Regions from separate parts of the Micromonospora sp. NPDC047762 genome, predicted to be linked through region 3. Evidence: riboswitches for the same ligand, from Rfam matches in the RefSeq annotation. Region 3 holds a riboswitch; each other region holds the start of a gene.

Region 1 (9,733 bases), on a different contig from region 3:
GGAGTTCCCTGAGGTCCTGCGGCTGATCGAAGACCGCTCGGCGGCGTTCCGCGCCGCGATCGCGTCCGCCCCCGACCTTGACGCCCAGGTCCCGACCTGCCCGGACTGGACGCTGCGCGAACTGGCGCAGCACCTCGGCGACGGCCGCCGCCGCCAGGCCACCATCGTCGCGGCAGGCCCGGGCGCCGAGCCCCCGACGAGGACGGACCCGAAGGGCGCCCCGACCGCGCCCCGCAACCGCGAAGCCCTCGACGCCTGGCTCGCCGAGTCGACCGAGCTGATGCTCGACGCCATGCGCGAGGCCGGCCCGGACCGCGGCTGCTGGACCTGGTGGGGCCACTCGCAGGCCCCGGAGACCAGCGGAGCCGTGGCCCGGCACCAGGTCCAGGAACTGGCCGTCCACACCTACGACGTGCAGCTCACCCAGGGGGCGGCACAGCCGCTGCCGACGGACGTCGCGGTCGAGGGCGTCGACGAGTTCCTGACGACAGTGGCGGCGACGACCGTCCCCTGGCCGTTCGAGCCGGCGACCATCGACCTGCACACGACCGAGGGCCGCTCCTGGCGCCTGACCCTCAACGCCGACGGCGTCCGCTGCGACGACCTCGCCGCCGACGCGGAGCCGGGCGACATGGCGATGCGAGGCACGGCGAGCGAAATGGTCCTCTACTTCTACGAGCGCGTCCCGCTCGACGTCGTGGAAACCACCGGCGACACCAAGCCGATGGAGCAGCTCGCGGACTGGGACCCGAACGCGCACTAGCCCAGTGAGCGCGCGACCTCGATCGCCTCGGCCTTGGTGAGGGCCCCCTCCAGCCGGTAACTCACGTCGTTGTCCTGCCAGATCAGGGTCGAGGCGGCAAGTCGAGCGGTCTCCCTGCGGATCCCACCCGCCCGGTCCACGTAGGACAACACGTGTGGGCCGTCAACCCAGACGGCGAAGTCGCCGTTCACCTGGACCCAGTTCGCGCCCGGCGGGGTGATCTCCTTGTGGAAGGCCAGGTCGAGGTGGCCGTCGAACGCGTCGACGCGCAGCGCGCCCCCGTCGTAGAGCAGCGTCGCCACCCGGTAGCGGCCAGTGGCGTCCGGGTCGGCGACCAGTACCTGTTCGGGCGTGCCCAGCTTCGCCGGCAGGCGGATCGGAAACCGCACCGCCCGCTGGGCCTCGGCCAGGGCGACGGTCCGCTGCCCGGGCAACGGCGACGCGGTGCCGCCGGGCGGCATCGGGGCGGGTGAGGTGGCGATGCTGACCCCGGCGAAGCGCAGCAGCCCCGTGACGGCGTCGGCGATCGCGGCCCGCGTCGGCGGCAACAGCGCGACCAGCAGGGCGACGAGCGCCACCGCGGCGAGTGACCGCCACCGGCGCCGCCGGGGCGGGGTCGCGCCCAGTCGTACGCGGACACGGGCGGTCACGTCGGGCGGATCGGGGGTTTCCAGCCAGGCGGACAGGTCGCGCAGTTCCCGTTCGAGGTCACCCATGCCGGACCTCCGCACTGTCGAGCAGGCCGCGGAGCTTCGCCAGCGCCCGGGACGTACGCGACTTCACTGTGCCCCGGGGCCAGCCCAGAGCCGACACCGTCTCCTCCTCGGTGAGATCGAGGAAGAACCGGCAGACGATGACCTCGCGGTCCCGTGTTGGCAGTTGCCGCAGCGCCTGCACCAGCGACCTCCGGCGCTCCCCGGCGAGGACCGCGGCGACCGCGTCGTCCTCGGCGATCTCAGACCTCGGGTCCGCTGCCGCCGCCCGCAGGACGAGCCCGTCGCGCCGGCCACGGGAGCGGTGCAGGTTGCGGGTCTCGTTCGCGACGATCGCGAGCAGCCACGACCGGAAGGACGCGTCACCCCGGTAACGGGACAGCTTCCGGTACGCCTTCACAAACGCCTCCTGGATGACGTCCTCGGAGTCCGAGCCCGCGCCGAGCAGCACCGCGGTCCGGTACGCGGACGCGGTGTGCCGGGTGACCAGGAGGTCGTACGCCTCCAGGTCACCTGCCCGAGCGCGGGTGACGAGCGTCTCGTCGTCCAGGGGAGCCTCCGTTCGGATCACACTCATGACACCGCCCACCCGCCGCGGGTTCCACCCGGCGCGGGTCAGGTTTTTCCCATCCGCCGTGCAGCGTATTGCCAGGATTTGGTGGTGCACTGGGAGAGGTGTCGAGGAGAGGGGCTGGTCATGAGCTGGTTCAGTCGCCGGTCACGGGGTGCCGAGGCGACCCCGACGAAGCTGGACCGGGAGGCGACCCGCGAGGATCTCGCGGCGCTGGAGGCGTTCGTCGCCAGCCGGCGAGGGGTGGAGTTCTACCTGGAGCCGGAGACCACGGCGACGGACACCACTGTGGTGGCGATCGCCCACGACGGCGAGTGGATCCGCCGCCGTACCGGAACGCCCCGCGCGGCCGGGGCCATCGCCCGCAAGCACGCGGTGCCGCTGTACGAGGCCGGGCGCACCGGCTACCCGGAACGGATGCGGACCTGGAGCCGAGCGCACCCGGAACGCCACGCCCGTTGATCGGGGCGTCGACCGGTGTCGGTTGTCGCGCGTGGCGTCTGACGAGGCGCGGACCGCGAGCCGAGGCTTCTGAATCGTCTACGACATCAGCTCCAAAGGGGCCGCGTGACCACTCCGCCCCCTGCCACGGGCCAGTCCGCGAGGCCGACCAACAATTTGCCCAGCCCGCCATCGCGACGGGAGGCATCACCCGCGCGCCGATATTTTCGCAGGTCGATGCGGTGAGCGTGGTCGGGTGGCGGTGGGGTCCGCGTTGACCGGCGGCGCGGCCGTGTGGCAGCATTCGCGGCCTGACGGCAGTGAAGGAAGTCGGTGCGAATCCGACGCGGTCCCGCCACTGTCACCGGGGAGCGATCCCCCCTCGTGAGTCACGGCCGTGTGTCTGCGGTTGGAAGGCCGGGGGAGAGCGTCGATCCGGAAGCCAGGATACTTCGGCCGTCGGGATGTACCCCAGGGCGTGGACACCCGAGGAGGACCCGATGACGCACGGCGTCTCATTCATCGACGACTTTCGTCGTCTCGCATTCCAGGCAGTGCATTCCAAGGACACCGGACACCGGCACCGCTGAGCTGATCGCCCGGCGCTGACCGGCCCCGACCCATGCGTCGGCGCGCCGTTCGCTCTGGCCGTCGTACCGGCTGACGCCGTACCCACCCGCATCGCCCCGGTCGCCTCCGTAGCGGCCAGGGCGTCACTCTCCGGAGCCTGCCGTGCGCATCCTGCTGCTGTCCACCGCCGACACCGACCTGCTGGCCGCCCGCGCCAGCGGTGCCGACTACCGGTTGGCCAACCCCGCCCGAGTCGCCGCCGAGGAGGTGCCCGCCCTGCTCGACGGGGTCGCCCTCGTCGTCGTACGCCTGCTCGGCGGTCGACAGGCGTGGCCGGACGGCCTCGCCGCGGTGCTCGCCACCGGCGTGCCGACTGTCGTGCTCGGCGGTGAGGCGCTGCCCGACGCCGAGCTGATGGCCATCTCCACAGTGCCGTCCGGGGTCGTCACCCAGTCGCTGGCGTACCTCGTGGAGGGCGGCCCGGACAACCTCGGACAGTTGGCCCGGTTCCTCTCCGACACGGTGCTGCTCACCGGCGAGGGGTTCGCCGCACCCGCGCCCACCCCGGCGTACGGCGTGCACGGCGACCACCCCGCCGACCCGGACCGGCCCACAGTGGGAATCGTCTTCTACCGGGCGCACGCCCTCGCCGGCAACACCGGATTCGTCGACGTGCTCGCGGACGCGGTCCGCCAGGCCGGCGGCAACCCGCTGCCGATCTTCTGCGGCTCGCTGCGCGGGTTGACCGCGGGCGCCGGACCACTCGGGCTCTTCGCCCGCTGTGACGCGCTGCTGGTCACGGTGCTCGCGGCCGGCGGCGCGGTCGCCGCCGACGCCTCCGGTGGCGGCGACGAGGACGCCTGGGACGTCGGCGCCCTGGCCGCCCTGGACGTGCCGGTCATCCAGGCGCTCTGCCTCACCAGCACCCGCGCACAGTGGGCCGACAGCGACGCCGGCCTGTCCCCGTTGGACGCCGCCATGCAGGTGGCCATCCCCGAGTTCGACGGCCGGATCGTCACGGTGCCGTTCTCGTTCAAGCAGATCGACGCGGACGGGCTCTCGGTCTACGCCGCCGATCCCGAGCGGGCCGCCCGGGTCGCCGGGATCGCGGTACGCCACGCCCGGCTGCGGTACGTGCCGCACGCCGACAAGCGGGTCGCCGTGGTGCTCAGCTCGTACCCCACCAAGCACTCCCGGGTCGGCAACGCCGTCGGGTTGGACACCCCGGCGTCGGCGGTCCGGCTGTTCGCCGCGTTGGCCGAGGCCGGCTACGACCTGGGTGACGCGCCGCCGCCCGACGACGGCGACGCGCTGATCCACGCGCTGATCGCCGCCGGTGGTCACGACGTGGAGTGGCTCACCCCGGAGCAGTTGGCAGCGGCCGAGGCACGGATACCGGGGCCGACGTACCAGCGGTGGTTCGACCAGGTGCCGGCCGAACTGCGCGAGCGGATGCGGGAGCACTGGGGTGAGCCGCCGGGCGAGCTGTACACCGAGGGCGGAGACATCGTGCTCGCCGGGCTGCGCTTCGGCAACGTGGTGCTGCTGATCCAGCCGCCCCGCGGCTTCGGGGAGAACCCGATCGCCATCTACCACGACCCGGACCTGCCGCCGAGTCACCACTACCTGGCCGCGTACCGCTGGCTGACCGCGCCGGTCGCGGACGGCGGCTTCGGCGCGGACGCCGTGGTGCACCTGGGCAAGCACGGCACCCTGGAGTGGCTGCCCGGCAAGGGCCTCGGCCTTTCCGCCGACTGCGCGCCCGACGCGGTCCTCGGCGACCTGCCGCTGGTGTACCCGTTCATCGTCAACGACCCCGGCGAGGGCACCCAGGCCAAGCGGCGGGCGCACGCCGTGGTCGTCGACCACCTGGTCCCGCCGATGGCCCGCGCCGAGACCTACGGCGACCTGGCCAAACTGGAACAACTGCTCGACGAGTACGCGACGGTGCAGGCCCTCGACCCGGCCAAGGTGCCCACCGTACGGGCGCAGATCTGGGACCTGGTGCGCGCCGCCGAGCTGCACCACGACCTGCACGCCGAGGCGATGCCCGACGCGGACGACTTCGACGACTTCGTGCTGCACCTCGACGGGTACCTGTGCGAGGTCAAGGACGTGCAGATCCGCGACGGGCTGCACATCCTCGCCGACGCGCCCACCGGTGAGCCCCTGGTCAACCTGGTCCTCGCGGTGCTGCGCGCCCCGCAGATCTGGGGCGGGGCCCGCGCCCTGCCTGGCCTGCGACAGGCCCTCGCCGTCGCGTACTCCCTCGACGAGCAGGAACTGCTCGCGTCGCCGGGACAGCGACTGACACTGCCCGCGGCGCTGACCGACGTGGTGGACGGGCCGGCCGGCACCGCCGCCGACGCGATCGATCTGATCGAGGCCCTCGCCCGGCGGCTGGTCGTCGGCATGGAGACCCTGGACTGGGCGGTGGACACCATCGACGCCGTCGTGACGGAGGTGACCGGTCGGTCGATCCCGGACGTCGCCGCGGTGCTGCACTTCGCCGCCACCGAGCTGGTGCCCCGACTGGACCGGACCACCGACGAGCTGACCAACACCCTCGGGGCGCTGGACGGCAGGTTCGTGCCGCCCGGCCCGTCCGGCTCACCCACCCGGGGCCTGGTCAACGTGCTGCCCACCGGCCGCAACTTCTACTCCGTCGACCCGAAGGCCATCCCCAGCCGCAACGCCTGGGACGTCGGGGTGGCCCTCGCCGACTCACTGCTGGCCCGGCACCTCGCCGACACCGGCGCGTACCCCCGCTCGGTGGGGTTGACCGTCTGGGGCACCAGCGCGATGCGCACCCAGGGCGACGACATCGCCGAGGTGCTCGCGCTGCTGGGCTGCCGGCCGGTCTGGGACGACAGGTCCCGGCGGGTGACCGGCATCGAGGTGGTGCCGACCGCCGAGCTGGGCCGCCCGCGCGTCGACGTCACAGTGCGCATCTCCGGCTTCTTCCGCGACGCGTTTCCGCACGTGGTGGCGCTGCTCGACGACGCCGTGCGGCGGGTCGCCGCCCTGGACGAGCCGGACGAGGAGAACTACCTGCGGGCGCACGTCGCCGCCGACGTCGCCGAGCACGGCGACGAGCGACGGGCCACCGCCCGGATCTTCGGCTCGAAGCCCGGCGCGTACGGCGCTGGTCTGCTGCCCCTGATCGACGCCCGGACCTGGCGCAGCGACGCCGACCTGGCCGAGGTGTACGCGGTGTGGGGCGGCTACGCGTACGGCCGGGGCCTGGACGGGCGGGAGGCGCGCGCCGACATGGAGCGCTCGTTCGCCCGGATCGCGGTGGCGGTGAAGAACCAGGACACCCGTGAGCACGACATCGTCGACTCCGACGACTACTTCCAGTACCACGGTGGGATGGTGGCGATGGTCCGCCACCTCACCGGCACGTCACCACAGGCGTACGTGGGTGACTCGGCGATGCCGCACGACGTGCGCACCCGCACGCTGGGCGAGGAGACCCGGCGGGTGTTCCGGGCCCGGGTGGTCAACCCGAAGTGGATCGCCGCGATGCGCCGGCACGGCTACAAGGGCGCGTTCGAGCTGGCGGCCACAGTGGACTACCTGTTCGGATACGACGCCACCGCCGGCGTTGTCGACGACTGGATGTACGAGCACCTGGCCGCCGCGTACCTCTTCGACGAGACCACCCGGGAGTTCCTGGAGCAGTCCAACCCGTGGGCGTTGCGCGGCATCACCGAACGCCTGTTGGAGGCCGCCGACCGGGGGCTGTGGGCCAAGCCGGAGCCGGCCACCCTGGACCGGTTGCGCGACACGTACCTGGCCAGTGAGGGCGACCTGGAGGACCGGGTGTGAGCGCGAGGAGTGAGCCGGTTCTGCGAGCCCCGCAGTCGCGAACGAAAGAAGGCGCAGTGGCGATTTATCCGTTCAGCGCGGTGCTCGGCATGGCCGACATGCGACTGGCGTTGCTGCTCAACGCGGTCTCCCCGGCGATCGGTGGGGTGCTGGTCCGGGGTGAGAAGGGGACCGCCAAGTCCACAGCCGTGCGGGCTCTCGCCGCGCTGCTGCCCCCGGTGCGGCGGGTCGCCGGCTGCCGTTTCGGCTGTGACCCGGCCGAGCCCGACCCGGCCTGCCCGGACGGCCCGCACCCGGCCGACGTCGCCGCCGAGACCCGCCCGGCCCGCCTCGTCGAGCTGCCGGTGGGCGCCGCCGAGGACCGGGTGGTTGGTGCGCTGGATCTGGAAAAGGCGATCGGCGAGGGGGTACGCGCCTTCGAGCCGGGCCTGCTCGCCGCCGCGCACCGGGGTGTGCTCTACGTCGACGAGGTCAACCTGCTGCACGACCACCTCGTCGACCTGCTGCTCGACGCGGCGGCGATGGGCCGCAGTCACGTCGAGCGGGAGGGCGTCTCGGTCAGCCACGCGGCCCGGTTCCTGCTGGTCGGCACGATGAACCCGGAGGAGGGGGAGCTGCGCCCGCAGCTGCTCGACCGGTTCGGGCTCACTGTGGAGGTGGGCGCCAGCCGGGACCCGGAGATCCGGGTCGAGGTGGTCCGCCGCCGGCTGGCCGCCGACGCGGACCCGGTCGGCTTCGCCGCCCGTTGGGCCGACGCCGACGCGGAGATCGCCGGCCAGGTGGCTGCCGCCCGCCGCCGACTTCCCGGGGTACGACTGCCAGACGCCGCGTTGCGGCAGATCGCCGAGGTGTGCGCGGCATTCGACGTGGACGGGATGCGGGCCGACATCGTCACCGCCCGTACCGCCCTCGCCCACGCCGCCTGGCACGGCCGGGACCGGGTCACCATCGACGACGTCCGGGTGGCGGCCCGGTTGGCCCTGCCGCACCGCCGCCGCCGCGACCCGTTCGACACCCCGGGGCTGGACGAGAAGCGCCTCGACGAGGCGTTGCAGCGCGCCCAGGACGCCCACCCCGACGACCCGGACGACGCCGGCCCCGACGACCGCGGCCCCGACGACACTGACCCGGACGGCGGCCCGCAGGGCGGTGGCCCGGCCGGTGGCGGTGGCCCGAACGGGGGCGGACCACAGGGCGGTGGACCGCAGGGAGGCGACCGCAGCGGCGACGGCGTCGACCAGGGTGAACCGGGTTCGGCGGAGCACCCGACGGCGCGTGACGGCGCTGGCACTGACGGGCCGGACGGCACCGGCGGCTGGCCGCAGCGCCAGCCGGGCGACCGGGGCGACGACGACGGCTGGCCGCAGCGCCAGCAGGCCGATCGGGGTGACGATGGCCCGGACTCGCGCCCGCGCGGTGGCGGACATTCGACGACCGGTGCCGACGACCCGCCCCGCGGCGGGGAGTCCCAGCCGGTGGCCGTACCCCGGGGTGGGTTGAAGGCGCGGGTGCTCACCGCGCCCGGCCTGGGTGACGGGGTGCCGGGCCGACGGTCTCGGGCCCGCACCGGGCGGGGTCGCACCACCGGCGCCCGGGTACCGGCGGGTCGGGTCGGTGCGCTGCACCTGCCGGCCACGATCCGCGCCGCCGCGCCGCACCAGGCGGCCCGGGGCCGGTTCACCGGTCCGCTGCGACTGCGCCGGGACGACCTGCGCGAGGCGGTTCGTGAGGGGCGCGAGGGCAACCTGGTGCTGTTCGTGGTGGACGCGAGCGGCTCGATGGGCGCGCGGCAGCGGATGGCCACTGTGAAGGACGCGGTGCTCGCCCTGCTCACCGACGCGTACCAGCGGCGGGACAAGGTCGCGGTGATCGCGTTCCGGGGCACCGGCGCCCGGACCCTGCTGCCGGCGACCTCGTCGGTGCTGGCCGCCTCGACCCGGCTGGCCGAGCTGCCGACCGGCGGGCGTACGCCGCTGGCCGAGGGGCTGCTCGCCGCCGCGGACCTGTTGCGGGTGGAGCGCCTGCGCGACCCGAAGCGCCGCCCACTGGTCCTCATCGTCACCGACGGGAGGGCCACGGCCGGCACCCGGCCGCTGGACCGGGCGGCAGCGGCGGCAGCGGTCCTGGCCGCCACCGGCGCCCCGTGCGTGGTCGTCGACTGCGAGACGGGCCCGGTCCGCCTGCACCTGGCCGCCCGCCTGGCCACCCAGCTGAAGGCCCCCCGAACTCCCCTGGAAGCCCTCACCCACCCCCACCCCCGCGATCTTGCACTTCCTGTCGCGGCATAGAGGGCGAAGTGCACATATGACCAACAGAAACTGCAAGATCGCGGAAGAGGCGGGCACGGGAGTGGCCGCGGGACGGGGGACGGTCTGATGCCGCAGGGACAGCCGAGTTCGGTGCCGCAGGACGGGTTGACGACCCGGCAGCGGCGGCACCGGCCACTGCTGATCGTCCACACCGGGCAGATGAAGGGGAAGTCGACGGCGGCCTTCGGGCTGGCGTTGCGGGCCTGGACGGCCGGTCTTCCGGTCGGGGTGTTCCAGTTCGTCAAGAGCGCCAAGTGGCGGGTGGGGGAGGAGAACGCCTTCCGGGCGCTCGGCGAGGTGCACGAGCGCATCGGTCAGGGCGCGCCGGTGGCCTGGCACAAGATGGGCGAGGGCTGGTCCTGGATCCAGCGCGGCGGCGACGCCGACCACGCCGCCGACGCCCTGGAGGGCTGGCGGCAGATCCAGCGTGACCTGGCCGCCGAGCGCTACGGGCTGTACGTGTTGGACGAGTTCACCTACCCGATGAAGTGGGGCTGGGTGGACGTCGACGAGGTGGTCGCCACCCTGGCCGACC
Region 2 (9,733 bases), on a different contig from region 3:
CTGACCCGGCGTGAGCGGCTATACCCCTGAGGCCGCAGAGATTGTCCAACGCGCCGCCGGGGTCATCGCGGCCAAACACCGCGGTGACCTCGCCGGCGCCGAGGAGTTGATGTCGGCGTTCAGCTCCGAGCAGGCCCGTACCCTCGGCTTCTACCTACTGGCCGACCTCGCGCTTGGCCTGGTCAAGGCACAGAGCGGCCAGTCGATGGACGATCTGGTCCGGGAGCTGTCCCTGCTCCTGGCCGACACCGCCCAGTCCCCACCGGCATGACCGTCCGCTGGGTTCCGCCCGAGGCGGAACCCAGCGGACAACCACAGCACCACCGCCCACATCGGAGGAACCTGATGCGCCGCAAGATCGAGCACCGCATCCTGACGATGGACGGGCGGCAGGTGGCCGTGCTCGCCGTAGCCGACTTCGAACGGCTCGATGCCGCCCGTCGCCAGCTCGGCGCGAGCGAAGCCCAGGCGCACCAACTTCGCCAACAACTCCGCGATGCCCGCCGTAGGCTCGCTCGCCTTGAGGGCCATGTCGGCGTCGAGTCAGGCACCAGCGCGTCGGCGGGAGAACCAGGTCGCTGCCGATGCGTCGACGTGCCGCAGCCGGGCGGTCCGTGCAACCCCAGCGGAGGGCGGCGACCAGCGGCGGCGATCGGACCGCCGCTGGTCGCACCATTACTGGACGGTCAGGCGCCGTAGCGCAGGTAGAGGGTGTCGCCGACGGTCACGGTCGTGCCGCGGGTCGCGGTGGCCAGGGTGCCGCCGTCCCTGGACACCTTCCAGGTGGAGGAGCCGCTGTTGGCCAGGCCGTTGATCGAGGTGATGGTGCCGGTGCCGCTGGTGGGGATGCGGGCGGTGACACAGCCGCTGGGGGTGGCGGACCCGATGGCGGCGTCCAGCACGGCGCCGAGGGTGGTGGTGGCGGCGGTCGGCGTCAGAGTGACCGCGCAGGGCTTGATGGTGCCGCTGCCGTTGTCGATGATCACGGCGAGTCGGCTGGCGGTGCCGGCGGTGAATCCGCTCGCCGCGACCCAGGTGGGCGCCCCGGCGGTGACCGGGGTCGGGGGAACGGCGGTGTAGCCCGCGCCGGCCAGGGCCCGCACCGCGTCGATCGAGGCGTACGCCGACGGAGTGGTGTTGGTGGGCAGGTACTTGAACCCGCCGCCGGTCAGCTGCTGAGCGCGCAGGAAGTCGATCGGGGTCTTACCGGCGGTGGTGGTGAAGTCGGTGCCCTGGCTTGGGATGCCACAGGCGTTCAGCCCGGAGACCGCCCAGGCGTTGGAGTCGGTGTTGACGCCGAACATCGAGGTGAAGGCGCCGGAGGCGTTGACGAGCTTGCCCTTGAGGAAGTTCTTCGCCTGGACGATGTCGGTGTCGGTGTTGGGCACCCCGGCGACGCAGAGGGCGGCCATGGCGGCGCCGGTCATGTCGATGTCACTGGCGGCGGCGAGTTGGGTGGGGTTGCCCTCGGCCTGGCTGAAGGTCCAGCCGCCGTCGTTGTGCTGGTTGTTGCGGATCCGGGTGACCGACAGGTTGAGCAGCGCCTGCGGTACGCGGGCGGCACCGGTCTGGGTCTTCGCGCCGGCCAGGGCGAGGGTGGCGAAGACGGTGCCGTTGACGTTGGCCGGCGGGCCGTAGTAGCCGGCCGAGCCGGTCTGCCAGTAGGCGATGGTGTCGGCGATCAGGTTGCGGGCGGGGGAGACCCGGGCGGGGTCGATGCCGGCCGCGTAGGCGTTCAGGACGCCGCGCTCGTAGTCGGTGACGACGGGGGAGGTGCTCGGCCAGGACGCGGCGGAGAGGTGGTTGCGGTAGACGGTGCGGGCGTTCTTGGTCGTGTCGCCGGAGGGGTAGACGTCCACGGCCGCGACACCGGCGGGGGCGAACGCGCTGAACGCCCATTCGTTCGACAGCCCGCCGCTGGCGTAGCTTCCGTCTGCGGCCTGCAGGGTGCGCAGGTAGGCGACGCCGTTGGTCTTGGCGGTGGCGATCTGCGCCGCCGTCGAGGTCGCGGCGGCCGGTGCGGCACCGGTCGCGACCGCGACGACAGCGGCGATCAGCGCGGCGGCGGGAACCGTCGCGAGACGTCTCCGGCGACTGCCGGGGGAAAGGCGCGAGGACATCGGGTCTCCTTGGGGTACGGGGCACGACTGCCTCGACCCGGGGCCCAGCGGGAGAGCCGGCGGAGCGGGGCGGGCCGGCCGCAGGACGCGTGGGACGGATACCGCAGGTGCTGCGTCACCACGTGGGTAGTCGGGCTCGGGACGGCCAACCGTCCTCACCGTTGCGCGTCAGCCCCGGATTCCCACCGGGTTCCCCCACGCGATGACGCGGTCACGGTATGGGAGGAAGCCCCTACCGCGCGCTGTTAGGTAGATGACACGCCCTCGCGTTGACGAGGTGGTCGCGGTTGTGGTCCGATGACCGCGATCCAGCAGTCAGGGGAAGCCGGTCAAAGTCCGGCGCTGGCCCGCAGCCGTAGGTCCCGTTTCGGGACGAGTCGGATTACCTGGCTGGATAGTGCACCGCAGCGCCGTCGAGGTACACGGCGCGGAGCAAGATTTCCGAGACTTGTCCTCGGGGTCCGCGTCCGCGCCTGCGCCGCTAGCCCCTTGAGAGAGTCGCCATGTCTCCACTGGTCAGTCGAACGTCGCGGACTTCCGCGCCGTGGTTGGCGTTTGTCGCCGCGGTGACGCTCGGCGCGTTGGCACTGGTGGTGCCGACCCGTGCGGCGATCGCCGATCCGCTTGAGTCCTGCACCCCGACCCAGGGCGCCATCGTCGCGGTCGATTTCGGCGCGTGGGGCGGGCCGCTGCTGCGGGGCTGCGACGTCACTCCGACCACCGGCCTGGACCTGCTGCACGAGGCGGGTTTCACCACGACCGGCACCGCTCACGACGGCCCGGGTTTCATCTGCCGGATCGGCTCACCCGCCTTCGAGTCCGGTGCCGAACGCCCGGCGCCGGCCGACGAGGCGTGCCAGTTGACGCCGCCGGCGACGGCCTACTGGTCCTACTGGATCGCCCCGGCCGGGCAGGAGCACTGGACCTACAGTCCACTCGGCGCGATGTCCCAGCGGCCCGGCCCGGGTGAGGTCGAGGCGTGGGTCTTCGGCGGCACCGACATCGGCGGCGCCACCGGGGCGCCGAGCTTCACCCCCGCGTCGGTGCGCGCGAGCGGCCCGACTCCGACCGCGACCCCGACTCCGACCCCGACCGGGACGCCCGCACCGGCGCGCCCGACGGAAGCGCAGGTCAAGGCGGTTGCGAGTTACCTCGTGGGGCAGCTCGCCGACGGCGACCACGTCGACAACGGTTTCGTTGACTACTACCGGACCGTCGCCGTCGCCATCGCCCTGGCCGGGACCGGTGGGCAGGACCAGACCCTCACGAAGGTCGTCGACTACCTGCGGGCACACGTCGACGCCGCCATCTTCCCGAACGGTGGCACCGCCGCACCCCACATCGCCAACGTCGCCAACCTCGCGCTGTTGACCACGATCACCGGCGGCAATCCGCGCGCGTTCGGAGGTCGTGACCTGATCGCCACGCTCACCGACCGGGTGTGCGCCGCGACCGACGTCGACGCCGGCTGTGCCGCCGCTGGTGACTTCGCCGGATCGAGCGATCCCCTGACCCACGCGACCGCCCTGCTCGCGCTCAAGCGGGCCGGCGTCACCCCGCCGGCCGCGACCGTCACCCGACTGACCGAGCAGCAGTGCGCGACCGGAGCCTTCGCCGGTGTATGGCGCAGCCCCACCGACGCCTGTGATCCAGACCTCGCGGCCACGACCCTGGCCGTCCTGGCGCTGCACACGCTCGGCGCGACGCACGATGCCGCGCTCGGTTCGGCCAAGGCGTTCCTGACCGGCGCGCAGGAGACCGACGGCGGTTACCAGCCGTACACCGGCGCGGGGGTCACCGACACCTACTCCACCGGGTACGCCGCGCAGGCCCTCGCCGTGCTGGGTGTCGCCGACCGGGCTGCCACCGCCACCGGTTTCCTGGTCGGGCGGATCGTCACCGGCGGTGGGCTCAACCCCGACCCGAGCAACCCGGACGCTGACCTTGCCGCCACCGGCGCGGCGGCGCTCGCACTGGCCGGCAAGAACCTGGCCACCCTGGGTGAGACGCCGCCGCCGGCCGGACCGCGACCCGATCTGGTCAAGGGGGTGTCCTACCTCGTCGCGCCGACCAATCTGGTCGACGGCAGGTACTACGAGTCGTTCCCCGGCTTCCCCGACTTCGGGTTGAGCATCGACGGCGCGTACGCCCTGGCCGCCACGGGCGGGAACGACGCCAAGCTGCGGGCGATCGTCGAGTTCCTGCGCGGCGGCGGCGCTGTCGGTGACGGCGGGTTCACCGTCGACTCGTGGCTCGGCATCGGCACCGACTACGCCGCCGGCGGCGCGATCGGCAAGGTCGCCCTCCTCGCCCAGGTCACCGGCTACGACCCACGGTCCTTCGGTGGACACGATTTGATCGCCGCGCTGGGTGACGTGACCTGCGCCAAGCTCGACGAGCAGGCCGGCTGCGCCGGGGCCGGCAACTACCGGTACGCCACCTCGGTGTTCGGGCAGTCGCTGGGCATCATCGCGCAGCTCCGTGCCGGACAGGGCGACGCGGCCGCCAAGCCGATCGCCTTCCTCAAGGGACTTCAGCGCGCGGACGGGTCGTTCCCCAGCCTCATCCCGGCGGGGGACGCCGACCGGGACGTCGACAGCACCGCGATGGCCGCGATGGCTCTCGCGCCGCTGACCGATGACCCGGCGGCGGTCAACGCCGTCGACAAGGCGTTGACCTGGGTCGCGTCGGCGCAGAAGGAGCACGGCGGTTTCCCCGGCGCGGCCGGCGACTCCACCAACTCCACGGCGCTCGCGATCCAGGGCCTCACCCTGCGCGGCGACACCTACGCCCGACAGGTCGACAAGGCACTGTCGTTCCTGGCCGGTCAGCAGAACGACGACGGCGGGTTCACCGTCGCCGCCGGCGGTCAGGCCGGCTCGGACCTGCGCGCGTCCACCCAGGTCGTCGGCGGCGCGACCGGCATCTCGTTCGCCGCCCTGACCCGGGACGTGCACGAACTGCCGGGCCCGGACCCGTCCAGCACCCCGACGACCAACCCGACCGCGACACCGACCGCGAGCCAGTCGTCGTCCCCGTCGGCAGCCCCGAGTGTGTCTCCGCCGTCGGCCGGCGCCGGCGGGCACTCGTCGGGCAACCTGCCCCGCACCGGCTGGTCGATCATCACGATCACCCTGCTGGCGTTGGTGCTCGTCGTCGCGGGCGTCCTGCTGCGGGTCTCCGCACGCCGTCGCGCGGTCTCCAGCACGGGCGGTCTGTCGTGACGGCCCGCAGGTGGCGCCGCTCGATAGTGGCGCTGATGATCGTCGGCGCGCTGGTGGTGACGCCCGCACCGGCGCTGGCCGACCCGCTGCCGATCGGGCAGTGCACCACCTCGTCCGGGGTGATTCTCGCGGTGGACTTCAGCCGCTGGGGTGGGCCGCTCCTGCGGTCCTGCGGCACCACCCCGACCACCGGCTACCAACTGCTCAACCAGGGCGGCTGGCGCACCACCGGGACACAACACGACGGGCCGGCGTTCATCTGCCGGATCGGCTACGCGGGCCACCAGGGCGGCACCCAGTACCCCACCCCGGCGGACGAGAGGTGTGCTCTCACCCCGCCGGCCAGCGCGTACTGGTCGTACTGGCACGCCGACCCGGGGCATAACAGCTGGGTCTACAGCCAACTCGGCGCGATGAGCTACAAACCCAAGCCTGGCAGCGTCGACCTGTGGATCTTCGGGGCGACCGACATCGGGGGCACCGAGGGACGGCCCCGGCTCAGTCCGGACAGCGTCCGCGCCCGCAACAGCAAGCCGACCGGCACGGCCACCACCGCTCCGCCCCCCGTCGCACCCACCCCGGCTCAGCCGGGCGGCGGGAATCCACCAGGCGTCGGCAACCCGGGCGCTGGCAATCCGCCGCCGGGCAACCCCGGCGTCGGCAACCCTCCGCCCGGCCTCCCGCCGGCGGGAGCGCCGACGCCGATCCCGATGAGTGGTACGCCTACGCCCCCGGCCGGCGAAGCTATCTCACCGGCCGCGGTAGGACCGTCCCTGCCACCGAACGCCACCGTCGAAGGACCACGCATCCTCGACGCGGAACCCACCGTGACGGCAGCCCGCCAGGACACCGGTTCGGCGCTGCCGGCACTGATCACGGTTGGGCTGCTGGCGCTGCTCGCCCTCGCCGGCGGTGTCGTCGGCTGGCGACGCCGCCGCACCTGACCCGATGCGCCCGATCCGTACCGGCCTTGTCCACCGCCTCGCGGTGGCCCGGTTGCCGCGCTCCCTGCATCCGGTGGCTTGGTGGCTGTGGGCGCTCGCGCTGGCCACCGCCGCGAGCCGTACCAGCAACCCCCTTCTCCTGCTGCTCATCTTCGCGGTGCTCGGTTTCGTCGTCAGCGCCCGCCGCACGGACGCGCCGTGGGCACGGGCGTTCCGCTACTACCTCTACCTCGCGCTGATCATCATCGCGATCCGGGTGGTGTTCCGGACGGTCTTCGCCTCGGGCATCACCCCCGACGACCACATCCTGTTCCGGCTCCCGCAGCTGCCCACGCCCGAGTGGTACGCGGGAATCCAGATTGGTGGTCCAGTGTCCCTGGAGGCGACCCTGTCCGCCTGCGTTGACGGGCTCCGGCTGGCCTGCCTGCTGTGCTGCATCGGTGCCGCCAACAGCCTCGCCAACCCCAAACGCGCCCTGCGGGTCCTCCCCGGCGCGCTGTACGAACTCGGTGTCGCCGTCACCGTCTCGTTCAGCGTCGCACCGCAACTCGTGGAGAGCGTCCAACGGGTCGCCCGGGCCCGCCGGTTACGTGCCGGACGGGCCAGGGGCCTCGGTGCCGTACGGGCCATCGTGATGCCGGTCCTGCACGACGCGCTGGACCGGTCGCTGCGGCTGGCCGCCGCCATGGACTCGCGCGGCTACGGCCGGGTCGGCACCGCCACACCGGGCTCGCGGCGGCTCACCGGCGTCCTCATGCTCACCGGCATGGCCGGCCTGTGCGTCGGCGTGTACGGCCTGCTCGACCCGCGCGTGCCCCGCCCGGTCGGGCTCGGCGGCCTCGGCGGTGGTGTGCTGCTCTGCGTCGCCGGGATGGCGCTCGGTGGGCGTCGGGTCTCCCGCAGCCGTTACCGGCCGGACCCGTGGCAGTGGCCGGAGTGGACGGTCGCCGGCTGCGGCGTCGTCACGGCCATCGTGCTCGGTGCCGGCACCGGCTACGACCCCGCCGCGCTCAACCCGAGCCTCTACCCGCTGCACTGGCCCAGCCTGCCCGCACTACCGGCCGCCGCGATCCTTGTCGCCGCCCTCGCGGCGATCGCCGCACCGACACCGCCGCGCCCGCACCGACCGCAGCCCGCCGCCGTACGGGGCCGCGCCGCCGACACCGCAGGAGCACCGTCATGATCCGCTTCGAGCGCGTCAGCATCACGTACGACGGTGCGCCCCGCCCCACCCTGCGCGACGTCGACCTCGACATCGACGAGGGAGAGCTGTGCCTGGTCGTCGGGCACACCGGCGCCGGGAAGTCGACACTGCTCGCCGCGATCAACGGGCTCGTACCGCACTTCAGCGGCGGCACCCTCCAGGGCAGCGTGCGCGTCGCCGGCCGGGACACCGCCGACCACCCGCCCCGCGAGTTCGCCGACCTGGTCGGCGTCGTCGGGCAGGACCCGGTCGCCGGGTTCGTCACCGACACCGTCGAGGAGGAGTTGGCGTACGGGATGGAGCAGTTGGCGCTCGACCCGGCGGTCATGCGGACCCGAGTGGAGGAGACCCTCGACCTGCTCGGCCTCGTCGACCTACGCCGCCGTGGCCTGCACGAACTCTCCGGCGGTCAGCAGCAACGCGTGGCGATCGGCGCGGCGCTGACCGCCCACCCACGGGTGCTCGTCCTCGACGAGCCCACCTCCGCGCTCGACCCGACCGGGGCCGACGACGTTCTCGCCACCGTCACCCGGCTGGTTCACGACCTAGGTGTCACAGTCGTGCTGGCCGAGCACCGACTGGAACGTGTCCTGCCGTACGCCGACCGGCTCATCCACGTCGCCCGCGACGGCACCGTCCGCCACGGTGACCCGGCCACGCTCGTCGCCGGCACCACCGTCGCGCCGCCAGTGGTCGCACTCGGGCGCCTGGCCGGCTGGTCACCGCTACCCCTGTCGGTACGCGACGCCCGCCGGCACGCCACCACACTGCGCGACCGGCTCCCCACCACGCCCCCGCAGCCACACCGCCACTCACACGCCGAAGCCCAGAACGCACTCACCGCCGCCGGTGTGATCGTCCGGCACGGATCGGTCGTCGCCGTCCGTGGAGTCGACCTGACTCTGGTATGCGGTGAGATCACCGCGCTGATGGGGCGCAACGGCTCCGGCAAGTCGTCCCTGCTCTGGGCATTGCAAGGCTCGGGTCTCCGGGACGGCGGCAGCATCGCCGTTCCCGACCCGGCGCACGGCGACGACCTTGACCCGGGTCGGGTGGGTGCCAGCCAGGCCCGCCGACTCGTCGGTCTCGTCCCGCAGACCGCCACCGACCTGCTGTACCTCGACACCGTCGACGCCGAACTCGACCAGGCCGACCGCGACGGCGCCGAGCCGGGCACCGCGCGACGGCTCCTCGACGGCATCGCCGCCGGCATCGACGGCGACAGCCATCCCCGGGACCTGTCCGCCGGGCAGCAGCTCGCCGTGGTCCTGGCCATCCAACTCGCCGTCACCCCCGGTGTTGTGCTCCTCGACGAGCCCACCCGTGGGCTGGACTACCAGGCCAAGGCCGCACTGACCCGTACTCTCGACAGCCTCGCCGCGCAGGGCCGTTCCGTCGTGGTGGCCACCCACGACGTTGAGTTCGCCACCGCCGCCGCCGACCGGGTGGTGGTGATGGCCGACGGTGAGATCGTCGCCGCCGGCCCCGTTGCGGCCGTCCTCACCGCGTCGCCGACGTTCGCCCCGCAGGTCGCGAAGATCCTCGCGCCGCTGCCGTACCTGACGGTCGGGCAGGTAGCCGCCGCCCTCGACAATCCGGAGGTACGCGCGTGACCACGCTGACCGTCGCCGTCCGCGTGCCCGGCCGTGCCGTGCTCGCGATCACCATGGCGTCGTTCCTCGGCTTCGTCGCGTTTCTCTGGCCGTTCGTTGTCGCGCCGGGCACCTTCGGCTCCACCCAGACTCCTCCGCTGATGTTCGGGGTGCTGCTGCTCCTGGTCCTCGCCGTCATCTTCGCCGAGATCGCCGACGGCAGGATCGACGCCAAGGCGCTCGCCATGCTGGGCGTGCTGTCAGCGATCAACGCGGCCCTGCGACCACTCGGCGCCGGCACCGCGGGCATCGAGACGGTCTTCTTCATCCTCGTGCTCGCCGGCCGGGTCTTCGGACCCGGCTTCGGCTTCGCGCTGGGCTGCACCTCGCTGTTCGCCTCCGCCCTGCTCACCGGGGGAGTGGGACCGTGGATGCCGTACCAGATGTTCGGCTGCGCCTGGGTCGGCATGTTCGCCGGTCTCCTGCCCCGGATCCGCGGACGGGCCGAGATCGTCCTGCTCGCCGCCTACGCCGCGGTCAGCGGATACTTCTTCGGGTTCATGCTCAACCTGTCCTTCTGGCCGTTCTCGCTCGACCCGACCAGCTCGATCGCCTACCAACCCGGCCTGCCGGCCCTGGAGCAACTCCA
Region 3 (9,733 bases):
AGGGCAACCAGAGCACCACCGGCACGGCGACGTTCAGCGACGGCAGCACGGCCAGCATCCCGATCCAGTTGAGCGACTGGACGCTGGGCGGCAACGCCAACGGCACCCCGTCCTACGGCAACATCATCGTCACCCGGACGGCGTACCGGTTGCAGGGCACGAGCCGCGACGGCGCCCAGCCGTTCCTCTTCGCCACCGCGCCGTACCAGATTCCGGCGGGCAAGACGCTGGTGTCGGTGACCCTGCCGACGCAGACCGGTGACCCTCGCTCGGCGGGTCGGATCCACGTGTTCGCCGTGGCCAACGACGGCACGCCCACCCCGGCGCTGACGACCGCCGCCCCGAAGAGCCAGACGGCCACCGCCGGCCAGGCCCTCGCGGCGAACCTCGGTGCGGTGACCGGCGGCGTTCCCGGTACGACGGGCTACCGCGCCCGCGTCCAGTGGGGTGACGGCACGGTTCCGGTCGATGTGACGATCGGCGCGTCGGGTGCGATGAGCGGCCAGCACACCTACGCACGTGAGGGCACCTACACGGTGCGCGTCACCGCGTGGGACACGCTGTCGAGCAGCACCGAATCCTTCACCGTGACCGTGGCTCGGGGCGGATCGCAGCCGGCGATCACGCTGTCCGCGTCCGGCGCCGTCACCACCGGCGGCGCGATCACCGTCACCGGCAGCGGGTTCGCCGCCGGCGAGCAGGTGACCGTCAACGTCGGCACCGACCCGGGCCGGGCCATGAAGGTCGCGGCCTCCGCGACGGGAACGGTCCGCGCCTCGGTGCCGACCTCCGGTGACGCGCAACCCGGCCGGTACGCCGTCACCGCGACGGGCGCGTCCTCGCGTACGCCGGCCACGGCCACCGTCCAGGTGACCGGGGAGCCACAGGCGCGGACCTACCAGCCGCGGGTTTCGCTGTTGACCACCTCGGGCCCGCGCGGCACGTCGATCATGGTCGACGGTTCCGGGTTCGCGCCGAACGAGGTGGTCACGATCGCCTTCGGGACCGGACTGGCGGTCAGCACCGTGCGCGCGAACGGTGACGGCGTCATCTCCGGCGCGACGGTCAGCGTTCCGGGCGCGGCGAAGGCGGGCGCGACCAGCGTCACGCTCAACGGCGCCACGTCGGCCACCACGGTGGCCCGACCGTTCACCGTCACCGGTTAGCACCGAGCCGGGGACAACGCAGCGTGGGGCGGGCCGTGGTCACGGCCCGCCCCACGCGCTACCGGGGTGGCCTGCGCTCAGTGCGGTGGCAGCAGCGCGTCGACCAGGCCGCGCAGCGGCCCGACCAGGTCATGCTCGGTGGCTGAACTCAGCGGTTCCAGCCGGATCGACGACCGCAGCACCGCGACTCCGATGCCGGCGGCGAGGGCCATCTGGGCGCGGAGCAGGACCTGTTGGCTGTCCGGATCGCCGGGACGCCACCCGCGAGCCGCTGCCAGCTGTTCGCTGGAACGGGCCAGCACGCCACGCCGGATATCGTCGGCCTCCGCGTCCCCGGACGACCGCAACAGCAGTGCGAGCTGGCTCGACAGGCCCGCCGCGCCGAGGCCGGCGATGTGCCGGGCGATGGCTTCGGGCACCCGGTCGGCCGGCGTCTGACCGGTGGTTCGGCCCAGTTCGTCGCCGGCAGCACGCAGGCACGCCTCGAACAGGCCTTCCTTGGACGTGAAGTAGCGGCTGATGAGCGCCACGTTGACGCCCGCGTCGTCGGCGATGTCCCGGACGGTGGTGGCCGCGTAGCCGTCCCGGGCGAAGCGTTGGCGGGCGGCGTCGAGCAGCAACTGCCGGGTCTCGGCCGCGTCCCGACGGCGACGCTGGGGCGGTTCGCCGGCGGTGTTGCTGGTCGTGGGGACGGGCGGTTCTGCTGTCACGGCGCGTCCTTCCTGTCGCTCTGGCGCGGAGTCGGTGTATTGCCGTCCGGCTATCTGCTGCTCGGTGCGGGCCAGCAAGTAAACATATGTTGACTTTCTGTCGACCGCAAGGTCCGGTACGAGCCGATGGTGACGTAAACGACTGTTGACATGAGTCCTGGGCTGCGGATACTGGCTAAGTCAGCAAACGTTTACATCTAGTTCGGGGATCTCATGACCCACACCATCGAGGAGTCGACGAACCTCGACTCCGCGTCCGGCGCCGCCCCGCGCGCCAACAGCACCCTCCTGGTGCTGTACCTGTCGCTGGGCGGCCTGGCGTTCGCGGTGCTCCAGTCGCTGGTCGCGCCCGCGCTGTCGACCATCGGAAGGGACCTGGGCGTCTCGACCGGAGACATCAGCTGGGTGCTCACGGCGTACCTGTTGGCCGCCTCGGTGTTGACGCCCATTCTCGGACGTCTCGGTGACATGGTCGGCAAGCGCCGGGTCCTCATCGGCGTCCTCGCGGTCCTCGCCGCGGGCACACTGCTCGCCGCTCTGGCCCCCAACCTGACCGTGCTGATCGTCGCGCGGGCGCTACAGGGAGCCGCCGGAGCGATCCTGCCGCTCTCGATCGGCATCGTCCGCGACCAACTGCCCCGGGAGAAGGTCGGCGTCACCGTCGGCCTGCTGTCGGCGATCTTCGGTGTCGGCGCAGGTGTCGGCATCGTGGCCGCGGGCCCGATCGTGGAGCACCTGTCGTGGCACTGGCTGTTCTGGTTGCCACTGGTCCTCGTCGTCGTCGCGCTGCTCGGAACCATCTTCGGGATGCCCGAGTCGCGGGTCCGCACGCCCGGACGGCTCGACATGCTCGGCGCGGCCATCCTGTCGGTGTCGCTGATCTCGTTGCTGCTGGCCGTGAGCAAGGGGCAGGGCTGGGGCTGGACCGAGCCGAAGACCATCGGCCTGTTCCTGCTCGGCGTGGTCGCGATGGTGGTGTTCGTCCGGGTCGAGCTGCGGGTACGCGAGCCCCTCATCGACATGCGCCTGATGCGGATCCGCGGTGTCTGGGCCACCGACCTCGTCGCCCTGATCCTCGGTTTCGCGATGTTCGGGACGTTCGTGCTGGTACCGACCCTGCTGCAACTCCCAGCGGCCACCGGGTACGGGTTCGGCAAGACGGTGTCCCAGGCGGGCCTGTTCCTGCTGCCCACCGTCCTGATGATGGTGGTCTTCGGCCCCCTCGCGGGTCTGCTGGACCGTCGCTTCGGCCCCAAGGTGCCGATGTTCCTCGGCACGGTCGCGGTCGTCGTCGCCTTCGCGCTGCCGGCGCTCGCGCACGGCGCGACCTGGCAGGTGCTGCTCTCCGGGGTGCTCACCGGCGCCGGCATCGGCCTGGCGTTCGCGGCGATGTCCAACGCCATCATCGAGAGCGTCCCGGCCGGGCAGACCGGCGAGGCGAGCGGCGTCAACACCATCGCCCGCACCATCGGCAGCAGCATCGGCGCGGCGGTCGTGGCGGCCGTCATCACCTCGAACAGCACTCCACAGGGGCTACCCACCGACACGGCGTTCACCGCCGGCTTCTGGGTGTGCGCGGGCGTCGCGGTCCTGGCCGTCTTCGCGGCACTCGCCCTGCCCTCGGCGCGCCGCCGCCACGAGCAGGCCGTCGCCGCCGGTGTCGACGACCTCCCGCCCGAGCCGGTCGAGCTGCACCTGCCCACTCGGCAGCACTGAGCAAGCGGCTGACAGGCGCAGGCCGTGCCCACCAGGAGTGGGCACGGCCTGCGCCGTTCGGTGTGGCCTCGACCTGCTCGCTATCCGCCCAGTCGAAGGTGCCAGCGCGCACCCTGGCTGGTGAGCCGGACGACAGCCAACGGCTCGACGTCCACCTGCCGGTACGTCGCCATCGGAAGACCGAGGGCGTGCACCACCGCGACCCGGATCACCAGGGGGTGGGTGACCGCGATGACTCGTCCACCAGCCCGGTGCTGCGCATCCAGCCAACTGCCGACCCGATCCCGCACCTCCGTGACGGACTCACCGCCGTGCGGCGCGCAGTCCGGGGCGGACAACCAGTCGTGCAGCGCCTGCGGCTGCGATTCAGCGACCTCCTCAAGCGACCGGCCGGACCAGTCCCCGTAGTCACAGTCGGCCAACGCGGTCTCGACCGTCGGCAGAAGGCCGAAGGCGTCGGCGGTCTGTCGGGCGGCCACCGCGGGGCTGGACAGGCAGGTGGCGTTCTCCCCGAGGCGCCAACGCCGGTCTGCACCCGCGTGGGCCTGGGCGAGCGCGGCACGCAGGCCACCCTCGTCCAGGCCGTCGTCGGCACCGCCGAAGCGGGCCCGGCGCAGCGCGGCGGTGTGACCGTGGGCGACCAGCCGAAGGCTGGTGCCGGTCACGTGCTCGGCAGCGCGGAACCGGCCCGGCGACGCCGCTCGTGGTGCATCAGGGCCGCGAACAGCAGGCCGATGCCGGTCCAGAGCACGACCTGGGTGCCGAGCGAGGCCAACCGGAAACTCCACAGCAGGGTCGCCGGGAAGTCCGCCGGAACCTCCTGGAAGGACGGCATCACCACGTACGACACTGCCGTGACCAGGAGGAACCCGCCCACGGCCGCGGCGGCGCGAAGCCACGTCGGTGCGTGGGCACCGACCGACCGGTAGCCCAGCGAGCCGGCCCACACGGCCACCAGCCCGAGCACCACCATCAACAGGTAGGTGACGGTCCGTTGGTTGATGGTGGCCGGGTCGCCGACCGCCGGTGGGTTCGCGGGGTACTTGAGGAACGGCACGATCACCGCACCGAGCAGCGCCGCGCCGGCCAGCAGCAGACCCCACCGCCCGTCGTCGTCGCCGCGCCGCCGCCGGGCCAGCAGGACGTACGCCGTGGCCAGCAGGCCACCCATCGCGGCCCCGAACAGGGCGGTGGCCAGGAACAGGCCGCCCCGCTGACCCGTCCGGCTGACCAGCGCGTCCTCGTGATCGTGCGCACCAACGGCAGGCTCGGCGTGCGTCGCCGCCTCCTCGATGGCGATGGCCGCCTCGACGTGCGGTTCGCCAGCGACGTACGCGAACGCCCCGGCCAACAGGCCGGCGATCAGGCCGGCCAGCAGCCCGCGGACGAGGACGGCGAGGAACGGGGGAGTGCTGGTGGTGGTCAGTGGCACGGGACGCCCAGCAGGTGCCGGCCGTCGTGCATCAGCTCGTGCAGGTACATCCCACTGCGCGACACCGCCCCCTGGTCGAAGGCGACGAGATACGTCAGCAGGGCGAGCGCGGCAACGGTCGCCAGAGCGGTCCACAAGAGACGGGCACTGCCAGCGGGGTGCACCACCGGCTGGCTGGTAGCGGAGCTAGACATGAATACACGAACCTCCCCAGGGATGACGCGTCCCCATCGCAAGGCTGCGGACGACCGAGCGTCCTGGCTCGCGGACCCCAATGGTGATTGGGGAACCGCTCACAGTGGCGCGACCGCGCCGGATTCACACCGGCTTCCCTCGCGTCGCCGCAGATAGTGCGTCGACGGTATCGGTGCCGCCTCAGGCGGTCAACCCGGACCCCGCGCCCCGGGCGCGTCCGTACACCGGGACGTCGACGAGGCGGACCAGCCGCAGGTGCCGGTGGATTCGTCAGACCAAAAGGCGACACTGCCGGAGGTCGGTCGTGGTGCGCGTTCGGGCTCGACAACAGGCTGTTACCGCTAACATGGTCAATCTGCCAGATCGGCTCCGTGGCTCCGGGTTGACCCGGAGGGTTCGATCAGCGGCGGGGCGGGGTGTGCGGTGGACGGGAACGCGCCAGGGACGGGTCCGGTGACGACCGGCGAGGTCGCGCGACGAGCGGGCATCGTCGACGCGCACCATCACCTCTGGGTCCGGGCGCGGCACCCACAGCCCTGGATCGATCCGCACACCATGGCCGCGATCGACAACGACTTCACACCGGTCGAGCTCGCCCCGGCGACCCGGGCCGCCGGGGTCACCCAGACCGTGGTCGTCCAGTCCGTCGCCGTTCGGTCGGAGACGCCCGAGTTGCTCGGCATCGCGGCCGACGACCCGCTCGTCGCCGGGGTCGTCGGCTGGGTCGACCTCACCGCCGCCGATGTCGACCGTCGCCTCGCCCGACTACGCGGGGCGCGCGGCGGCGAACGGCTGGTCGGGATCCGGCACCTGGTCCAGTCCGAACCCGACCCGACCTATCTCGATCGCCCCGAGGTGCGGCGCGGCATAGCCGCGGTCGGTGCCGCGGGTCTCGCCTTCGACCTCCTGGTGCGCCACCGTCAGCTGCCGGCGGCCGTCCGGCTCGTCCGCGACCTGCCCCAGGTGCGGTTCGTCCTGGACCACCTCGGCAAGCCCCCGCTCGGACGCGCCGAACTCGGTGACTGGCACCGCGACCTGCGGGCGCTCGCGGCCGAGTCCAACACCACGGCGAAGCTCTCCGGCCTGGTGACCGAAGTGGACGGTGGGTCCTGGACCGCTGCCGACCTGCGGCCCGCGGTCGAGCACGCCCTTGACGTGTTCGGGCCGGATCGGCTGATGTTCGGCTCGGACTGGCCGGTGTGCCTGCTCGCCACCTCGTACACCCGCTGGGTCGCCGTCCTCGGTGACCTGCTGGACCCGCTCTCCGACGACGAGCGGGCCGCGATCTGGCGCCGGACCGCCGGCCGTTTCTACCGGCTGGCCCCGTCCTGAGACGGCAGCGCCCTTCGGCCTGGGGACATAGGATGTTATCGATAACATGCTAGCGGCGGCAGTCGGTGTCGATTTGGTCAGACGTATGGCTTCGGTGGCACAGGTAACGATGGCAAAACATGCCCGCAAGACCTTGGCAACATACGTGAATGCGTGGCAAGGTAACGCCTGATCGCGGGAATCATCCGACCTATCTCCAAGGTTGTGCGCGCACCTCGCCGCACCGCCGGCCGAGCGGGGTCGGTCGCTCACAGACGTTCGGCTCGTCGGCGGGTCCCCGTCGGACGCCGGCACCACGCTTGGGGAGGTCAGGTCCGACGATGAGTAGCGTCGAGGCAACCGCCGGCACACAGCGCGGCGAACTCAGCGACTGGTTCCGGGAACGGATCTCCCACGCCGTCTCCGAGTTCACCGCCGCCACCGCGTTGGTCGTCCTGTTCATCGCCCTGACCTTCGCGAGCCCCTACTTCCTGACAGCGGACAACCTCTTCAACATCGGGGCCCAGACGGCGGTGATCGCCATCATCGCCACCGCCCAGACGATGGTCATCATCACGAAGGGCATCGACCTGTCCGTGGGGTCGGTCGCCGCGCTCGCCGGCGTGTTGGGCGCGATGGTCGTACGCGACCTCGGCTTCTCGCTCTGGGCGGCGACGGCGGTCGCGATCGGCGTCGGCGCGCTGGCCGGGCTGTTGAACGGGCTGCTGGTGACGGTGGCCCGGATTCCGCCGTTCATCGCGACGTTGGGGACCATGTCCGTGGGCCGCGGCCTGGTCTTCATCATCACCGGCGCCGTCGGCGTCTATGGCCTTCCCCGGTCCTTCCAACTGCTCGGCAACGGGCAGATCCTCGGCATTCCGTTCGCCGTGGTGATCACCGTCCTGGTCGCCGTCGGGGTCGCCTTCCTGCTCTCCCAGACCCGCTTCGGTCAGTACACCTACGCCATGGGCTCCAATCTGGAGGCGGCACGCCGCTCCGGCATCCGGGTCGGGCGGCACCTGACCGGGGTGTACGTGCTGGCCGGCGTGCTGGTCGGGCTCGGCGGCATGATCGCCGCGTCCCGGGTCAACTCCGGCCAGCCCAACTACGGGATCTCGCTGGAACTCGACGTCATCGCCGCCGCCGTCATCGGCGGAGCCAGCCTGTTCGGCGGGCAGGGCCGGATCGTCGGGACCATCATCGGCGCGTTCCTCATCGCCCTGGTCCGCAACGGCGCCGTCCTGCTCGACATCAGCATCCACTACCAGCAGGTGATCGTCGGCGTGATCATCTGGGCCGCCGTCTACTTCGACCAGTACCGCCGCCGGCGGCTGGAATCACGGGGTTGACATGCCATTCCGAGAGTCCGAACGAGGAAGGACACACACCATGGCACACACCACCACCAGCCGGCGGACGCGAGGACGACTCCTGCGCGTGCAGGCGATCCTGGCCGCGGCCGCGGCGACCGCCCTGCTCAGCGCCTGCGGCGGGGTCGAGGTTCGCGACGGCGGCGGCGACAGTGCGGCCAAGGACGCGAGCGGCCCGTTGAAGCTCGCCGTCGTACCCAAGGCGGTCGGCGCCGACTACTGGAACACCGTCAAGGCGGGCGCCGAGTGCGCCGCGCAGCGCGCGGGGGACGTCACCGTCCAGTGGGACGGGGTGACCGCCGAGACCGACGTCGAGGGCCAGGTCAACCTGATCCAGAACTTCGTCACCAAGAAGGTCGACGGCATCGTCTACGCGGCGACCGACTCCAGCGCGCTGGCACCGGCGACCGACAAGGCGCTCAGCGCCAACATCCCGGTCGCCATGATCGACTCTGGCACCAGCCCGCAGCCGTCGAACGTGCCCCTCTTCGCCACCGACAACCGTGCGTCGGCGACCGAGGCGGCCAAGCTGCTCGCCACCGAACTCGGCCCCGGCAACCACGAGGTGGCGCTGGTCGAGTTCCAGCCCGGATCGCAGACCAACACCGAGCGGGTCGACGGCTTCAAGGCCGGCCTCGCCCAGTACCCCAACCTGAAGCTGGTCGGCCAACAGCCGAGCAAGAGTGACGTCAACGAGGCCCGACGGGTCACCGAGAACATCCTCACCGCCAACCCCAACCTGAAGGGTGTCTTCGCGGCCAACGAGCCGAGCGTGCTCGGTGCCGCGCAGGCCATCCAGGCCGCCGGCAAGTCCGGCAAGGTGGTCATCATCGGGTGGGACGCCGCCCCGGACGAGATCGCCGGGGTACGCAACGGCCAGATCTCGGCGCTGGTCGTGCAGAACCCGTTCAAGATGGGCTACTTCGGCGTCGACAAGATGGTCAAGCACCTTCGGGACAAGGCGCCGCTGGCGTCGGCCGACACCGGCGTCACCTTCGTCACCAAGGAGAACATCGACTCGGCGGAGATCAAGGCGGTGCTCGAGCCCAGCTGCGCCAACCCGCCGGTGCAGTGATGGGCGTGAACCCCACGGCCACCCCGACCAGCGACCAGCAACCCACCGACGCGGAGCCGCCGGTCCTCGAAGCCCGCGGCATCGTCAAGCGGTTCGGGCACGTCGAGGCGTTGCGCGGCGCCGACTTCACGGTCCGCCGCGGTGAGGTCGTCGCGCTGATCGGCGACAACGGCGCCGGCAAGAGCACCCTGATCAAGACCCTGTCCGGTGTGCACCCGCCGGACGAGGGCGAGATCCGGGTCGGCGGCCGTCCGGTCCAGTTCTCCACCCCGGTCGACGCCCGACGGGCAGGGGTGGAGACCGTCTACCAGGACCTCGCCGTCGCCGACGACCTCAGCGTGGCCGCCAACCTGTATCTCGGCCGGGAGATCCTTCGCTCCGGACCACTCGGCCGGCTCGGGCTGCTGGACAAGCGCGCCATGCGCCACGGCGCCGCCGCCGCGCTGGACGAACTGGGCGTACGGATCCCCCGGGTCACCACCCCCATCGCGATGCTGTCCGGTGGGCAGCGGCAGTGCGTGGCGGTGGCCCGGGCCATCATCTGGGCGACCAACGTGGTCATCCTCGACGAGCCCACCGCGGCCCTGGGGGTGGTCCAGACCGGACGGGTGCTCGATGTCGTCCGGCGGGCCCGCGACGCCGGCATGTCGGTGGTGCTGGTGAGCCACAACATGCCGCAGGTCCTCGAGATCGCCGATCGGGTCGAGGTGCTGCGCCTCGGCCGGCGCGCGGCCCAGCTCCGCGCCGACGAGGCCACC

Evidence for each region. A riboswitch is a leader RNA that binds a small molecule or an ion and turns the genes downstream of it on or off. The one in region 3 is predicted to bind cobalamin.
Region 1: it holds a riboswitch for cobalamin, as region 3 does, so the genes downstream of both, cobN (cobaltochelatase subunit CobN) here and ACGF3C_RS21055 (CbtB-domain containing protein) in region 3, are expected to answer to the same signal.
Region 2: it holds a riboswitch for cobalamin, as region 3 does, so the genes downstream of both, ACGF3C_RS31200 (prenyltransferase/squalene oxidase repeat-containing protein) here and ACGF3C_RS21055 (CbtB-domain containing protein) in region 3, are expected to answer to the same signal.

What each region holds. Positions count from the first base shown of each region.
Region 1 covers NZ_JBIDCQ010000010.1:183,207-192,939, reverse strand. Annotated here, with positions in the region: gene ACGF3C_RS27815 (maleylpyruvate isomerase family mycothiol-dependent enzyme) at 1-763, shown strand, start outside; gene ACGF3C_RS27810 (hypothetical protein) at 760-1,479, opposite strand; gene ACGF3C_RS27805 (RNA polymerase sigma factor) at 1,472-2,053, opposite strand; gene ACGF3C_RS27800 (hypothetical protein) at 2,174-2,509, shown strand; cobalamin riboswitch at 2,812-2,941, shown strand; gene cobN (cobaltochelatase subunit CobN) at 3,221-6,889, shown strand; gene ACGF3C_RS27790 (magnesium chelatase subunit D family protein) at 6,886-9,177, shown strand; gene cobO (cob(I)yrinic acid a,c-diamide adenosyltransferase) at 9,265-9,733, shown strand, end outside.
Region 2 covers NZ_JBIDCQ010000013.1:168,602-178,334, forward strand. Annotated here, with positions in the region: gene ACGF3C_RS31185 (superoxide dismutase) at 1-4, shown strand, start outside; gene ACGF3C_RS31190 (superoxide dismutase) at 11-271, shown strand; gene ACGF3C_RS31195 (hypothetical protein) at 346-699, shown strand; gene ACGF3C_RS31200 (prenyltransferase/squalene oxidase repeat-containing protein) at 687-2,120, opposite strand; cobalamin riboswitch at 2,224-2,346, opposite strand; cobalamin riboswitch at 2,399-2,529, shown strand; gene ACGF3C_RS31205 (prenyltransferase/squalene oxidase repeat-containing protein) at 2,624-5,344, shown strand; gene ACGF3C_RS31210 (LPXTG cell wall anchor domain-containing protein) at 5,341-6,288, shown strand; gene ACGF3C_RS31215 (CbiQ family ECF transporter T component) at 6,293-7,471, shown strand; gene ACGF3C_RS31220 (ATP-binding cassette domain-containing protein) at 7,468-9,105, shown strand; gene ACGF3C_RS31225 (ECF transporter S component) at 9,102-9,733, shown strand, end outside.
Region 3 covers NZ_JBIDCQ010000006.1:395,775-405,507, forward strand. Annotated here, with positions in the region: gene ACGF3C_RS21030 (GH92 family glycosyl hydrolase) at 1-1,166, shown strand, start outside; gene ACGF3C_RS21035 (TetR family transcriptional regulator) at 1,244-1,876, opposite strand; gene ACGF3C_RS21040 (MFS transporter) at 2,090-3,592, shown strand; gene ACGF3C_RS21045 (histidine phosphatase family protein) at 3,673-4,257, opposite strand; gene ACGF3C_RS21050 (CbtA family protein) at 4,254-5,024, opposite strand; gene ACGF3C_RS21055 (CbtB-domain containing protein) at 5,015-5,218, opposite strand; cobalamin riboswitch at 5,253-5,408, opposite strand; gene ACGF3C_RS21060 (amidohydrolase family protein) at 5,673-6,551, shown strand; gene ACGF3C_RS21065 (ABC transporter permease) at 6,872-7,879, shown strand; gene ACGF3C_RS21070 (ABC transporter substrate-binding protein) at 7,920-8,975, shown strand; gene ACGF3C_RS21075 (ATP-binding cassette domain-containing protein) at 8,975-9,733, shown strand, end outside.